Regions from separate parts of the Williamsia sp. Leaf354 genome, predicted to be linked through region 1. Evidence: riboswitches for the same ligand, from Rfam matches in the RefSeq annotation. Region 1 holds a riboswitch; the other holds the start of a gene.
The links. A riboswitch is a leader RNA that binds a small molecule or an ion and turns the genes downstream of it on or off. The one in region 1 is predicted to bind cyclic di-AMP.
Positions count from the first base shown of each region.

Region 2: it holds a riboswitch for cyclic di-AMP, as region 1 does, so the genes downstream of both, ASG12_RS06955 (transglycosylase family protein) here and ASG12_RS12395 (C40 family peptidase) in region 1, are expected to answer to the same signal.

Region 1 is NZ_LMPL01000003.1:185,836-193,683, forward strand. It holds gene ASG12_RS12390 (C40 family peptidase) at 1-1,059, opposite strand; gene ASG12_RS12395 (C40 family peptidase) at 1,235-1,828, opposite strand; cyclic di-AMP (ydaO/yuaA leader) riboswitch at 1,844-2,043, opposite strand; gene ASG12_RS12400 (hypothetical protein) at 2,154-2,381, opposite strand; gene ASG12_RS12405 (DEDD exonuclease domain-containing protein) at 2,666-4,426, shown strand; gene ASG12_RS12410 (Lrp/AsnC family transcriptional regulator) at 4,475-4,750, shown strand; gene trpD (anthranilate phosphoribosyltransferase) at 4,772-5,881, opposite strand; gene ASG12_RS12420 (hypothetical protein) at 5,938-6,402, opposite strand; gene ctaE (aa3-type cytochrome oxidase subunit III) at 6,484-7,095, shown strand; gene qcrC (cytochrome bc1 complex diheme cytochrome c subunit) at 7,163-7,848, shown strand, end outside.
Region 2 is NZ_LMPL01000001.1:1,438,573-1,446,420, reverse strand. It holds gene ASG12_RS06990 (MFS transporter) at 1-1,525, shown strand, start outside; gene ASG12_RS06985 (DUF2771 family protein) at 1,532-2,068, shown strand; gene ASG12_RS22295 (cold-shock protein) at 2,164-2,586, opposite strand; gene ASG12_RS06975 (hypothetical protein) at 2,810-3,019, shown strand; gene ASG12_RS06970 (flavin reductase family protein) at 3,059-3,568, shown strand; gene moaA (GTP 3',8-cyclase MoaA) at 3,708-4,739, shown strand; gene ASG12_RS06960 (MoaD/ThiS family protein) at 4,736-5,005, shown strand; cyclic di-AMP (ydaO/yuaA leader) riboswitch at 5,396-5,534, shown strand; gene ASG12_RS06955 (transglycosylase family protein) at 5,544-6,191, shown strand; gene ASG12_RS06950 (molybdenum cofactor biosynthesis protein MoaE) at 6,348-6,785, opposite strand; gene ASG12_RS06945 (MogA/MoaB family molybdenum cofactor biosynthesis protein) at 6,785-7,261, opposite strand; gene moaC (cyclic pyranopterin monophosphate synthase MoaC) at 7,258-7,683, opposite strand; gene ASG12_RS06935 (hypothetical protein) at 7,777-7,848, opposite strand, start outside.

The sequences.
Region 1 (7,848 bases):
TCAGTAGCGCCGGGCGGAGTTGTACGGGCCGGCCTGGTCGATCGGTACGACCTTCACCGGGACACCGAAGGTCGAGGCATGCACCACGTACCCGTCACCGACGTACATGCCGACGTGGGTGGCATCCGGATAGTAGATGATCAGGTCGCCGGGCCGCAGATCACCACGGGCGACCGGCTTTCCCCCCGAGAGCTGGGATTCGCTCGAGCGCGGCAAGGTCTCCCCGGCCTGCTTGAACGCCCACACCATCAGTCCCGAGCAGTCGAACTGGGTCGGACCGGTGGCGCCCCACACGTACGGGTCGCCGATGCGGGTGAGTGCGGCCTGCACCGCGACGACGGCTGCGGCGGTGCCCTTGGGGATCAGCGACGGATCGAAGTCGATGTTCGGTCCGCGCAGAGCGGCGAGTTGCTTGCCGGTGAGCGACTCGTAAATGGCCTTGACCTGGGCGATCTGCAACTGCAGGTCGCTCTGTTTGGCCTGCAGGTCGCCGCGGGTCTTGTCGACGGCGGCGAGTGCCTTGGCGGCGGAGTCGCGAGCGCTGACGGCCTCGGCGCGCGCCGCGGTCGCCGACGCGCTCGCCTTCTTGTAGGCCCGCAGGTCGGCCGACGTCTGCCGCGACACCATCTCGAGGCCGGACATCTGGTCGAGCAGAGACTGCGGGGAATCGGAGACGAGTACGGCGTAGAGACGGTTGACGCGCGCTCCGCGGTAGCTGGCACGCACGAGCGCGTCGACGCGGTTCTGGAGTTCGTCGAGTCGGGACGAGAGTCCGTCGAGGGTGGCGGTGGCCTTCGCGGCACGGGCATCGGCGGCGGCGACATCGCGACGTCGCTGGCCGAGCTGCTCCTCGGCGCGGTGCATCGCCTCGGCCGACTGCTCGGCCTCGCGTCCGAGGGAGGTGTAGCGGGTCAGCAGTTGATCGGGCGAGCGGGGTGCGGGCTCGGCGCCCGCCGGTGTCGCGAGGGTGACGGCGAGGACCAGGGCGACCGCGAGCACGAGGATCATCTGGACCACCGAGATCGCACGCGCCATCACGTTGTCACTCACCACACGCATTCGTCGACTCACCACTTCCACCACACCGGTTCCCGGTTTCACGTCACCCGAGGGGCAGTCCGCACAACCGGGAGGAGATCAGCGCCCCCCGCCGTCCGCCGGGAAGGATACGGGTCGCCGAACCCCCGCGAGGGGTGTTCGGTGACAGCCGGATCGCCCGACGACCGGATGTCGCTCAGTAGCGACGAGCGGCGTAGAAATCCATCGACTTCAGGCTGGCCTTCTGCACAGGAACACCTTCGGTGCTCGAGTGCACGATGGTGCCGTTGCCGATGTAGAGACCGGCGTGCGAGCCGCCGTTGAAGATGACCACGTCGCCGGGGCGCAGGTCGCTCTCCGCCACGGGGCGCCCGCCGCCGAGCTGTCCGTAGCTGTCACGCGGGATGGTCTTGCCGGCCTGCTTGAACGACCAGTAGACGAGACCGGAGCAGTCGAAGGCCCGGGGGCCCGCGGCGCCGTAGACGTACGGCGAGCCGATGCGCGTGAGTGCGGCCGATGCGGCGCGCTGACCGAGAGCGCCGTTGCGTCCGAAGAGATCGGGCGACGACTCGGGGCCGTTCGGCTTCGGCTTGGCCTTGAACTGCGGTGGGATCTGGTTCTCGGTGATGCCGGGGATCTCGAACGTCCCGATGCCGGGGACGGTCACCGGGGCGGCCAACGCGGGTCCTGCCCCCATCGCCACGGTGCCCAGGGTGATCGAGCCTGCGATCACTGCTCCTCGCGCCGTCTTGAGACCGGTGCTGGGCTGTTCCAAACGATGTTTCGCCACGAAGCGAGTTCTCCTCATATCTTCCTCGACCGCCTACCGGGTTAGCTGTCGGATTCGGGCCGGAAGACTGGCCCTACCCCCGTGACGACGCGCGGACGTGCGAGATCTGATCCCGACCGGCCACTCGAACACACGGAGGATTCACCCCGATCGGACTGCGTCCGAAGTGATGGTTCCCCGATTCGCCCCAGAGGGCGATTGAGCGGTGACCTCGCGATCCGCGACTTGGCGTCGCGGGACACCCCGCAAGGTCTCGGAAAGGTTACGAAACCGTACGTCGATCTGTCCACCGGAACACGAGTTCGGCGCGTTGCCGCGTGAAAGGTCAGCCGGCGCGCAGTTCTCGCACGTCAGCGAGGTGCTGCGAGTCCTGACCACGCGTTTCGGTGACGATCGGTTCGCGTCGTGCCGACGGGCCGACGAGCCCCAGTCCGATGAAGACCTCGACGGCGTCGCGGACCGCGTCGACGTCGAGCGCAGCCGGCTGCGGCACCGAGCGCAGACCATCGGTGCTGTTCACCGCAGTGGGCAGTCCGACGAACACGGTCATCATGCAGCCGTCGCAGGACCGGGGACGGCCGGGGCACGTGGCGCAGTCGATGTGCATTGTGATCTCCATCTCATTTGTGCCGGGAGGGCGTTCAGGCGGAATGCAACGGCGTCGAGCTGTCCGATCCGCGGTCTTTCACCGGTGTCAGCCGGTATGACGGGGACGCTAGACACCCCCTCCGACAACACGACCTCCCTCAGGGGTCGGGCGTCGTTGTCGGGGTATCGAACTAACGTTCGCCTCATGCGTCACCCTCATCACATGGGCCCCGCCGAATCGACGACGTCGTGACCGCCTCCGACGTCGACGACCGCGGTGTGCAGCTGGCCTTCGACGAGATCGGCGAGCTCGGCAACGACACCCCGCTACGGGAGACGACCTTCGTGGTGGTGGACCTCGAGACGACCGGCGGCAGCGCGAGCGCCGACCGCATCACCGAGATCGGCGCGGTCAAGGTGCGCGGCGGGGAGATCCTCGGCGAGTTCGCCACGCTGATCGATCCGGGGTGCGCCATCCCCCGGCACATCGTCGCCCTCACCGGCATCACCGAGGCGATGGTCTATCGGGCCCCGCAGATCGAGGAGGTGTTGCCCGCATTCCTCGAGTTCGCCGACGGGTGCGTTCTCGTGGCGCACAACGCCCGCTTCGACACCGGCTTCCTCCGCGCCGCCGCGGCGGCCCAGGGCCGTCCGTGGCGGTTCCGTCGCGTGCTGTGCACCGTCACCCTCGCCCGACGGGTGTTGCCGCGCGACGAGGCGCCGACGGTGAAGCTCTCCGCCCTCGCCCGCCTGTTCGCCGTCGGCACCACCCCGACGCACCGCGCCCTCGACGACGCGCGCGCCACCGTCGAGGTGATGCACGCCCTGTTCGAACGGGTGGGCAACCTCGGCGTGCACACCTATCGCGAACTCGTCGAGTTCCTGCCGGGGCTCACCACCGCCCAGCGCGCGAAACGCACCATCACCGACGGTCTCCCGGCACGGCCCGGGGTCTACCTCTTCCGCGGACCCTCCGGTGAGGTCCTCTACGTCGGCACCGCCACCGACCTGCGCCGCCGCACGCGGCAGTACTTCACGGGCTCGGAGACACGGCCGCGGATGCACGAGATGATCTCGCTCGCCACCCGGGTCGACCACGTCGAGTGCGCTCACCGCCTCGAGGCCGGGGTCCGGGAGCTGCGACTGCTGGCCGCGCACGCACCCGCCTACAACCGCCGTTCCAAGACGCCGCACGCAGGCTGGTGGGTGGTGCTGACCGACGAGGCCTTCCCCCGCTTCACGGTGAGCCGCCGCCCCGGCGAGGTGTCGGTGGGTCCGGTGCGGGTGCGCTCCGACGCCGCCGCCCTGGCCGACCTCGTGGCCGACGTGTGCGGGTTACGGACGTGCACACGGCGGATCGGGGCGTCGGGTCGGCACTCCTGCGGGCTGACCGATGCCGGCCGACGACCGGTCGGCGGGTGTCGCGGCGCCGGTGCCGAACCGGTGAGCGCCGAGGACTACGCCCCGATTGCGGCCCGCGCCCGGGCGGTCCTCCTCGGCGACGACGACTCGCCGCTCGAGTCGGTGCTGGACCGCCTCGAGGTCCTCGCCGCCGCCGAGATGTTCGAGACCGCGGCCCGCCTGCGCGACCAGCTGTCGACGACTCTGTCGTCGCTCGAGCGCTGCCAGCGACTGGCGTCGCTGTGCGCGATCGCCGAGCTGGTCGCCGCGCGGTCCGACGGCGCGGGCGGTTGGGAACTCGCGGTGATCCGCCACGGCCGACTCGCCGCGGCGGGTGTCGCCGTGCGCGGGGCCCCACCGGTCGCGATCGCCGAGGCGTTGGCGGCGTCGGCCGAGACGGTGGTACCCGGCCCCGGACCGCTGCGCGGCGCGGCATCCGAGGAGGCGGCGCTGGTGCACGCGTGGCTCGTGACGCCGGGTACCCGGATCGTCTGCAGTACCGATGGTTTCGTGATGCCGGTGCGGTCGACGGCGCGGTGGTCGCAGTGGCGTGATCGTGCGGGCGTCGCGCGGTCCCGATCGCGGGAACTGCTCTCGCTGGCGGGCTGATCGTGCTGTCGCGGCCGTTCGGGGTCCTCCGCGCCATAGACTCGGACGATGATCACGGCCATCGTCCTCATCTCCGCCGACGTCCACGCCATCGACGAGACCGCGCAGGCCGTGGCCGACGTCGAGGGCGTTCGCGAGGTCTACTCCTGCGCAGGCGACGTCGACCTCATCGCGACGGTCGCGGTCCGCGACCACGAGCAGATCGCTGCGGTCGTCACCGGCACCATCAACAAGCTGCCCGGGGTACGCCACACCGCGACCCACATCGCCTTCAAGACGTTCTCCAGCTCCGACGTCGACGCCGGGTTCTCGATCGGCGAGTGACCGTCGGCGGCGGGCGGCGAGCTAGCTGAACGCCGCCCACCGCGTCAGCAGATCGGCCGCCGCCCCGCTGTCGATCGCCCCGGCCGCCCGCGTCATCGCGGACTCGATGCGGCCGTAGAGGTCGCCCTCGCCGAGTGCGACGGTGTCGGACCGCTCCTCGGCGGCGAGATCGTGGGCGACGATCGCCCCCGCGGCGTTGAGCAGCACCGCGTCACGAACCGGGCCGGGGGCGCCTGCGACCAGATCGCGGGCCACCCCGGCGTTGTGTTCGGCATCGCCACCGCGCAGGTCGGCCGGATCGCAGCGCGCCACGCCGATGCGGGTCGGGTCGAACGTCGACACCTGCACCGAGCCGCGCGAGGCCGCCCACACCGTCGAGGTCGTCGTCGTGGTCAGTTCGTCGAGACCGTCGTCGCCCCGCACCACCAGGACCGAGTTCCCCCGCCGCGCGAAGGCCTCGGCGACCACCGGCGCCAGATCGGCGAACGCACACCCCACGAGCCCGCTCGAGGGCTGCGCGGGGTTGGTGAGCGGACCCAACACGTTGAACACCGTCGGGATGCCGATCTCCTTGCGCGGGGCCGAGGCGAACCGCAGCGCCGGGTGGAACACCGGGGCGAAACAGAAGCCGATCCCCAGCGTCGCGACGCTGTGGGCGACGTCGGCCGCCCGCAGGGTGATGTCGACACCGAGGCTCTCCAACACATCGGCCCCACCGCTGCGCGACGACGCGGAACGGTTGCCGTGCTTGACCACCGAGACCCCTGTCGCGGCCACCACGATCGACGCCATCGTCGAGATGTTGACCGTGTTCGACCGGTCACCACCGGTGCCGACGATGTCGACCGCGGGGGAGTCCACCGCGACCCGCACCGAGTGCGCGAGCATCTCCGCGGCGAGCGCGTTGAGTTCCTCGGCCACCGGACCCTTGATCTTCAGAGCCACACCGAAGGCGGCGATCTGGGCGGCGGTCGCGTTGTCGGACATGATCTCGTTCATCGCCCAGCGCGCCCACTCGGCCGACAGGTCGACGCCGTCGGCGAGTGCACCCAGAACCGACGGCCAGGTCGCGGCGACGGTCTCCACGACACCGGGCTGAGCGGCCGTACTGCGGTCACCACGGGGATTCATGACGGTGAGCGTATTCGCCTCCCCGTGGGCCCCGCGCGCACCGGTTGGGCGACCGGTCAGGACTCCGGGCGCTGCAACACCTGCCAACCGAGCACGGTCCCGTCGTGGCGGGCGCCGAGGCCGGCCATCCGAGAACGCTCCTGCGAACAGTGCAACGCGTCGACGAGCTGCGTACGCGCCAACGCGACACGCTCCATGCCGGGCCCCGCCTCCGGGCCGGCGATGCCGTCGGCGTCGACGACCTCGTAACCGTCCTGCGCCGCGGTCTGCGCCACGGCGTCGATCTGTTCGGACGGCACCAGCAGGAGATGTCTCAGCACCGCCTGGTCGGGTTCGCGCCACGCCGAGTCCGCGAGCACCGACGAGGCCGCCGCGGTGTCGTCGAAACACTCGGCGACGACGACGAGATCGGGATCACCCGGGACCGGCTCCGACGACGCCGCCGAACCACCCCGCAGGCGTCCGAACAGGCGTTGCAGACCCCCGGTCGCAACCGGGTGTCCGTTCAGGTCACGGGCCATGAGCAGCACTCCTCGATCATTTGCGACATTTTCTCCCACCCAGCTGGTGTTCGGTTACTACGAACCGTCATACTTCAATCTGTGACTAGCGCTGCAGGTACCTCGGGCACAGCCATCACCTCGAGGGTGCACTCTCTGAACCGTCCCAACATGGTCAGCGTGGGCACCATCGTCTGGCTGTCCAGTGAGCTCATGTTCTTCGCGGGATTGTTCGCGATGTATTTCGTCGCCCGAGCGAATTCGGGTGGCAACTGGCCCCCGGAACCGACGGAGCTGAACCTCTTCCTGGCCATCCCTGTCACGGCGGTCCTCATCCTCTCGTCGGTGACCTGCCAGATGGGCGTGTTCGCCGCCGAGCGCGGTGACGTCTTCGGTCTCCGCCGCTGGTACATCCTCACCTTCATCATGGGCGCGTTCTTCGTCGCCGGTCAGGGCTACGAGTACTACCACCTGGTGCACGAGGGCACGACGCTGTCGTCGAGCGCCTACGGGTCGGTCTTCTACATGGCCACCGGTTTCCACGGTCTGCACGTCATCGGCGGTCTGGTCGCGTTCATCTTCCTGCTGATCCGTACCAAGCTCAGCAAGTTCACCCCGGCGCAGGCCACCGCGGCGATCGTCGTGTCGTACTACTGGCACTTCGTCGACATCGTGTGGATCGGCCTCTTCGCGACCATCTACTTCATCCGGTGATCCGACGCCGAGACATCTCGGCCGACGATCGCACGCTCGCAGCCCGCAACCACCAGAGAGAGCAGAGATGAGTTCTTCTCCCCCGCCCACCACGGCCGACGACTCGGTCGACGGGGTCGGCGCCGGCAACCCCGGCACCCAGCGCACCGATGCCCGGCGCGCCAAGTCGCGTCGCAAGCTCCGTCGTCGTGCGACCGGCGCCCTGCTCCTCCTCGCGGGCCTGATGGTGGCCGGTGGACTCGCCACGGCGATCACCCCGACCCCGCAGGTCGCCACCGCCGATGCGCAGACCAACGCCGCGCTGATCCAGGACGGCAAGAAGCTCTACGAGACCTCGTGCATCACCTGCCACGGTCGCAACCTCGACGGCGTCCAGGACCGCGGGCCCTCGCTCGTCGGTGTCGGTGACGCGTCGGTCTACTTCCAGGTGTCCTCGGGCCGCATGCCCGCGGTGCGCGGTGAGGCCCAGGCCGCCCGCAAGCCGGCCAAGTTCACCGAGGCCCAGGTCGACCAGCTCGGCGCCTACGTCCAGTCGGTCGGCGGCGGTCCGTCGGTCGTCTACGAGCACAACGCCGACGGCACCGTGAAGGTCGAGAACGGCTACCCGGTCAAGGCCATGGGCGAACTGCGCGGCAACGACATCGGGCGCGGCAGCGAGCTGTTCCGCCTGAACTGCGCCTCGTGCCACAACTTCACCGGTCGCGGCGGAGCCCTGTCCTCGGGTAAGTACGCGCCCACGCTCGACCCGGCGAA
Region 2 (7,848 bases), on a different contig from region 1:
CGCGATGCCGCGCAAGCTCACCGTCACCCGGGTCGCCGCCCTGCGCGGGCGCGAGCTGACCTCGAAGGGCATCGACAAACTCCATCGCGCGGCCACCGCCGACGGCGCCGACCGATCGGGCCTCACCGCGCTCACGTTCCCGGTGATCCTCAACAACGCCGTCGACGCCGCGATGACCGTCGCTCTCGCCAACACCCTCTTCTTCGCCGCGGCGAGCGCCGAGTCGAAGGGCAAGGTGGCGCTGTACCTCGCGCTGACGATCGCGCCGTTCGCCCTCATCGCGCCCCTCATCGGCCCCGCGCTCGACAAGCTCCAGCGCGGGCGCCGCATCGCGATGGCCACCACGTTCGGGGTCCGGGTCCTGCTGGCGCTGCTCATCATGACCAACGCCGGCTGGGATCCGGTGAAGGACCAGTTGACCTACGACCCGTGGGTGCTCTACCCCTGTGCGCTGGGTCTGCTGGTGTTGTCGAAATCGTTCGGCGTGCTGAAATCGGCTGTCACACCGCGTGTGTTGCCGCCGAGCATCGACCTGGTGCGCGTGAACTCCCGCCTGACCACCTGGGGACTCGTGGTCGGCACGGTCATCGGCGGCGCCATCGCCGCACTGTTCGAGACCATGCTCGGCCAGGTGTTGCCCCTGCACGTACCCGGCGCGATGGTGTGTCTGGCGTTGCTCGCCATCGCCGGCGCGGTGTTCTGCATGCGCATCCCGGCGTGGGTGGAGGTGACCGCGGGTGAGATCCCCGCGACGCTGGCCTATCACGGTGAGCCACCCGCCCGCCCGGACACCGACCGCAAGGAACGCAGCTTCACCCCCGCCGCGCTCGCCGCCAAGATGCGACAGCCGTTGGGACGCAACGTGCTCACCGGCCTGTGGGGCAACGGCACCATCCGCATCCTCACCGGCTTCCTCACCCTCTACATCGCGTTCTGGGCGAAATCGAACCAGAACTCCCACACCGGCTGGATGCAGCTGGCGGTGCTCGGTGCGGTCGGGGCGGCCGCGGGTGTCGGCAACTTCGTCGGCAACGCGACCGGTACGCGACTCGAGCTGCGCAACCCGCAGAAGATCGTGGTCGCGGTGACCGGCGCGAGCCTCGCCGCCGCCGTGCTGGCCGCGGTGTTCGGGTCGATCCTGTTCGCCGCCCTCGCCGCGCTCGTCGCCTCGGGGACGAGCGCCATCGGCAAGGTGTGTCTCGACTCCTCGATCCAGGACGACCTGCCCGACGAGTCGCGCGCCTCGGCGTTCGGCCGATCGGAATCGGTTCTGCAGCTGTGCTGGGTGATCGGGGCCGCGCTCGGCGTGCTGCTGCCCTCGACGCTGTGGATCGGATTCACGGTGGTGTCGGTGCTGCTGGCGCTGGGCATGTCGCAGACGTTCTTCACCTACCGCGGCGCCACCCTGGTTCCCGGGTTCGGTGGACGGCGCCCGGCGCAGACCCAACCCACCGGCGCCATCGACCTCGACCGCCTGGCCACCCGCCGCGTCCGCGTCGAGTCACACGAGAAGAACGGACTGTAGAGCCCCGTGTTCAGACTGAGCTCCGGCGAGAAGAAGTTCGTCGCCATCATCGCGATCATCGGTGTCGTCTTCGTGGCGGTGGTCGCGGGCGGCGTGTTCGCGCTGACCTCCGGCCACGAGGAGGAGGCGCCCTACCTGCAGGCCACCACCGGGAAGACACTGGTGAGGGTGCAGCCGACGATCCTGTGCGACATCGACCTCTCGAACTGCCGCAAGGGCGCCGAGGGCACGTTCGCGCGAGAGCTGCCCGTGCCGGTCGGTGAGCAGGCCATCATCTCGGTGTCGCAGGGCATCGCCGACGCCCCATGGGCACTCACGATCGAGTATCTGACCCCGAAGGGCTTCGAGCAGGAACCGCCGGTGTTCTACGCACCCAACGAGCGATTCACGTTCACCGTGTCGTCGACGAAGGACAAGATCGTGTCGAACGTCGAGGTACGCCTGCCCTCGGGCCGCACCGACGCCGGCGGCGCACCCATCACCCGCGGCTTCTGGTCACTCAAGACCCTGCCCCCGAACACCGAGGTACCGGCCGCACGGTAGGTAGCGGCGTTCGCATGGCGCCGTGTTGTTCGCACGTCGCCGACGGCATGCGAACGGTCAGCGAGCGTGCGAACGGTGTCAGAACAGGCGAGAACTCAGTGCTCGAGCTCCCGGGCGACGGCGCGGACGACCTCGGAGATGCGCTGCGCGGTCTTGCGATCCGGGTAGCGGCCGTGACGCAGATCGGGCTGCACCTTGCCCTCGAGCAGGGTGATGAGATCGGCGACCATGCCGTGCAGCTCGTCGGGTGAGTGACGCTTGGCAGCCGGCTCACGCGCGGCGGCGGCCTCGCGGGCGTTCTTCGCGACGCTCGGGGCCGGTTCCAGCACGGTCACCGACAGCGCCTGCGGGCCGCGACGTCCCGCGGCCATGCCGAACTCGACCTTCTGGCCGGGTTTGAGACCCTCGACGCCCGAGGGCAGCGCACTCGACCGCACGTAGACATCCTCCCCGCCCTCCTGGGACAGGAAGCCGAAGCCCTTTTCTGCGTCGTACCACTTCACCTTGCCGGTAGGCACCGTGCTCACCTTCACATCGTCGTAGCGTCTCGAGTCGTCGGCCCGGGGAATGCCCTGGCACGACGAAAGCGCACCGAGGTGGAGACATCAGTCCCACTCACCGACGCGCTACTCCACCATTCTATGCCCTCGTCGTCGAGTAATTTGCCCGCACGGACTCCATCACCACCGACGGCGGGCGCCGATGCGCGCCCCACCGGCGCGCTGCTCTACCGTCGTGGGTATGCCATCGGCTTCCCGGAACCGGCTGCTCTACGCAGCGCTGATCTTCTTCGCGATCGGCATCGCGGCCACCGTGACGATGTTCGCCGTCCCCGCACTCGACGACGGCACACGCGCGCCCGCCCTGGTGTACCTGCTGACCCTCGGCCTGCCGATCGGCTTCGTTCTCGCGCTCGTGTTCGCCCTGCGTTCCGGGCGACGGCACCGATGACGAGGACACCGATGAGGGGGCAACAATGAGGGGATACCGATGACCGTGACCGTGACCGATCTGCGTCCCGCCGCCGACGGCGACGCCCTGCGCAGCGCATACAGCTGTTTCCCGTCGGGGGTCGTGGCGGTGTGCGCCCAGATCGACGGCGTCGCGGTGGGCATGGCCGCGAGCTCGTTCGCGACGGTGTCGCTCGATCCCCCGCTGGTGTCGCTGTGCGTGCAGCACACCTCGAGCACCTGGCCGAAGCTGCGCGACGCCCCGTCGATCGGGGTCAGCGTGTTCTCCGCCGGCCAGGACGCGCTGTGCCGCCAGCTCGCCGGCGCGGCCGATCACCGCTTCGACGGCGTCACCCCCGCGGTCACCGATTCGGGCGCGCTGTTCGTCCCCGATGCCGCCGCGATCCTCTCGTGCACCCTCTACAACGAGATCCCCGCGGGCGACCACAATCTGGTGCTGCTCGAGATCACCGCGCTCGACGCCGACCCCGACATCGAACCGCTGGTGTTCCACGCGAGCACGTTCCGGGCCCTCGAGGCGCGCGCCTGACCTTTGCGCGACCTCGCGGCCGTCGACGTGATCGTCGCTCGCGGTCGTAGCTGGCTACGCTGGTGTCATGACAGCCATCGCCCTGGGCATACCCATCGCCGTGCCCGGCGTCTCGGGCGCGGCGGTCGACACCGACGGCATGCCCACCGAGGGCCCGATGATCGACACCTTCGGTCGAGCCGCCCGTGACCTGCGTGTCTCGCTCACCGACCGCTGCAATCTGCGCTGTACCTATTGCATGCCGGCCGAGGGCCTCGACTGGCTCCCCGGCGACGCCGTGCTCTCGGCCGACGAGATCATCCGTCTCATCACCATCGGTGTCACCGAACTGGGCATCGAGGCCGTCCGGTTCACCGGTGGCGAGCCGTTGCTCCGCAAGGACCTGCCGCGCATCGTCGAGGCCGTCTCGGCGCTGCCCGGGCACCCCGAGACCTCGGTGACCACGAACGGCCTGGGACTGCGCCGGCACGCGCGGGTACTGGCCGACGCGGGGTTGAGCCGGGTGAACGTCTCCCTCGACACCCTCGACCGCGAACGCTTCGCGGCCATCACCCGCCGCGACCGCATCGCCGACGTGCTCGACGGTCTCGCCGCGGCCGCCGAGGCCGGTCTCACGCCGGTCAAGGTGAACGCGGTGCTGCATCCCGACGGCGGTCTCGACGACGCCCCGGCCCTGCTGGCCATGTGCCTCGAGCACGGCTTCTCGCTGCGGATCATCGAGCAGATGCCGCTCGACGCCGAGCACCAGTGGTCGCGGGCGGACATGATCACCGCCGATCAGGTCGTCGAGCGACTCTCGCACGACTACGTTCTCGTCGCCGACACCGCGCCGCGCGGATCGGCACCGGCGCAGACGTGGATCGTCGACGGCCACCACGTCACGGCCGCCGACGGCACCGTCACGCCCGCGCGGGTCGGGATCATCGCCTCGGTGACCCGCCCGTTCTGCGGTGACTGTGACCGCACGCGCCTCACCGCCGACGGTCAACTGCGTACCTGCCTGTTCTCGACCACCGAGACCGATCTGCGCGCACTCCTGCGCACCGGCGCCGACGACGCCGCGATCGCGCTGGCCTGGCGTGGCGCCACCTGGGGCAAGCTGCCCGGGCACGCCATCAACGACCCGGGCTTCCTCCAGCCCACCCGCCCGATGTCTGCGATCGGCGGATGAGCGTCGACAGCGGCACCGTGGCGGTGCAGGTGCGCTACTTCGCGGCGGCACGCGCAGCGGCCGGTCACGACGAGGAGACCGTCGAGGTCGGGGCGTCGGCGACCGTGGGCGACCTGGAGTCGGCCCTGGGTCGCGAGAACCCGGCGTTGGCGCAGGTCCTGCGCCGATGCACCTACCTGCGCGACTCCGTCGCCGTCCGCGACCGTTCGATGCCGGTCGCCCCGTGCGCTGTGATCGAGGTTCTACCACCGTTCGCCGGTGGCTGAGGTCACAACTACGTATCTGCGAGATCCCGACTGCGCGACCATCTTTCGCGTGTCGACGGAACCATTCCCATCCGCGTGAATCCATGCCCGATCTGCGCTGTGACCTTGTTCACATCACGGGGGGATAACGGATCGGACACGGACCGGCTATCAGCGCTGTGGCCTGCGATGACGCCCGAAACGCGTTCGACACCCAGGACGACACACCGACTCGTTCGTCATGCGAAGGTATGACACACCTGAGACGAACACGTAGCGTCTCGTTCGGCTGCACCTGTGGCCACACCCGAAACAACATGTTCTGTCTGCCGCGCCAAACCTCGTTCCGTGGACAGAGCCTCCAGAGACACACTTCAGGAACGAGGGCGGGGGACCCACCTCCGACATCGACGGTCACGACCGCCGACATCGGAAACGGAGCTCGTCAACCACGACGAGTCCCTCGGGGTGAAGCTCCGCACTGCGGAGCCGGGCAACCTCTCAGCCCGAACCCGACAGCTGACTTCGTCGGCGCGTGGAGAGAGGAAACAACAGCTCTATGTCCGGACGTCATCGCAAGCAGTCATCCGCCACCCGTACCGTCGCCCGAGTGGCCGTGACCTCCGCCGTTCTCGGCGGTGGCGCCACCCTCCTCATGGGAGTGGGCAACGCCTCGGCCGCCACCGATTCCGAGTGGAACCAGGTCGCACAGTGTGAGTCGGGCGGCAACTGGGGAATCAACACCGGCAACGGCTACCAGGGTGGGCTGCAGTTCAGCCAGAGCACCTGGGCCGGCCACGGCGGCACCCAGTACGCACCCACGGCCAACGAGGCCACCAAGGAGCAGCAGATCGCCGTCGCCGAGCGCGTGCTCGCCGGCCAGGGCAAGGGCGCATGGCCCGTCTGCGGCACCGGCCTCGGCGCCCCGACCCCGCGTTCGGCCCCGACCGACGTGCCGAAGCTCCCTGAGTTCAAGGCGCCCGACTTCAACGGCAAGGCTTCGGCCCCCGTGAAGTCGCTGGAGGAGGCCGCACCGGCCAAGACCACCGCCGACGTCAAGAAGCAGGTCGACGAGGCTGTCGCCAAGCCCGGCGTGAACCCGGCCGTCGCCGCGTTCTGGGAGCAGGCCAAGCGGAGCGGTTTCCAGCTCGACGCCGGACAGATCGCTCTGTTCAACCAGAACAAGGGACTTCTCCCCCTGCCGTGATCTCCTGACACGGCTCGCAGTCGAAGGGCCCCGCACGTGACCTCGCCGTCCGTGCGGGGCCCTTTTCCATTCCCCGACCGTGCCAAAACTATCCGCCGAACGTGCCAAAACTATCCGCCGAGCGTGCCGAAAGTTTCCGCCGAACGTGCCGAAACGTCAGGCCGAGCCGACCCATTCGTCGGTGCCGTCGGCGAAGATCTGGTGTTTCCAGACCGGCAGTGCCTCTTTGACCTCGTCGACGAGGCGGGCGCAGGTGTCGAAGGCGGCGCGACGGTGGTCGGCCGCGACCGCGACGACGAGAGCCGCATCGCCGATCACGAGATCACCGACGCGATGCGAGACTGCGATCGCCCGCACACCGGCCGATTCCGCGGCGACCTTCGCGACGACCTCGGCGACCACGTCGCCGGCGGTGGGGTGCGCCGAGTAGTGCAGTGCGCGCACGTCGCGACCACCGTCATGGTTGCGGACCGCGCCGATGAACCCGACGACCGCGCCCGCGGCACCGCCGGCGGCGTCGACCACGGCACGCTCGTGGTCGGCGAGGTCGATGGGCGCGTCGGTCACGACAGCGCGTGCGACGACCGCGGTCATCAGTGGTCGCCGCCGCGGATCTGATCGAGAGCGTGGGCGAGCACCGGCTCGAGCACCGCGAGACCGTCCCTCACGCCGCCGGTGGAGCCGGGGAGGTTCACGATCAGCGTCGAGCCGGCGATACCCGCGGTGCCACGCGAGAGGATCGCGGTGGGCACCTTGTCGACACCCGCGGCGCGCACGGCGTCGGCCAATCCGGGGATCTCGCGGTCGAGGACGGCGCGGGTCTGTTCGGGCGTCAGGTCGGTCGGGTGCAGCCCGGTGCCGCCGGTGGTGATGATCAGCGACACCTGCGCCTCGACGCCGGCGCGGAGCGCGTCGCCGACACCGTCCCCGTCGGCCACCACGACGACGTCGTCGACCTCGATGGACCGTTCGGCGAGCCAAGCGGCGATCACGGGCCCGGTCCGGTCGGCGTAGACACCGGCCGCGGCGCGGGTCGAGGAGACGACGACGCGCGCGGTGTGGGCGGTCATCGCGACCAGGTGCCGCGTTTGCCGCCGGACTTGGTGAGCAGTCGGATGTCGGTCATGCTCGCCCACGGATCGAGTGCCTTGACCATGTCGTGCAGAGTCAGACCGGCGACGGCGACGGCGGTCAGCGCCTCCATCTCGACACCGGTGCGATCCGACGTCGCGGCGGTCGCGGTGACGTCGATGCTCGCGGCGGCGATCGTGAAATCGACGGTCACCGACGACAGCGCCACCTGATGGCACAGCGGGATCAGGTCGGGAGTGCGTTTGGCGCCCATGATGGCCGCGATGCGCGCGGTCGCGAGGGCGTCGCCCTTGGCGAGCGCGCCGTCGGACAGGGCGTCGATCACCTGGGCGGTGGTGCAGAACGTCCCACCGGCGACAGCGACACGGTCGCTGACCGACTTGCCCCCGACATCGACCATGCGCGCGGCCCCGGTCGCGTCGATATGCGTCAGACCGGAGGCGATGGGATCCCCGGGGAGGTCGTCACCCGGTGATCGCGGATCAGACACCGATCAGCGGTTGGGCGTGGTCTTGGCGTGCGTGTACGGCAGCTGGTCGACCGGCAGCGGGAACTCGACGTCACC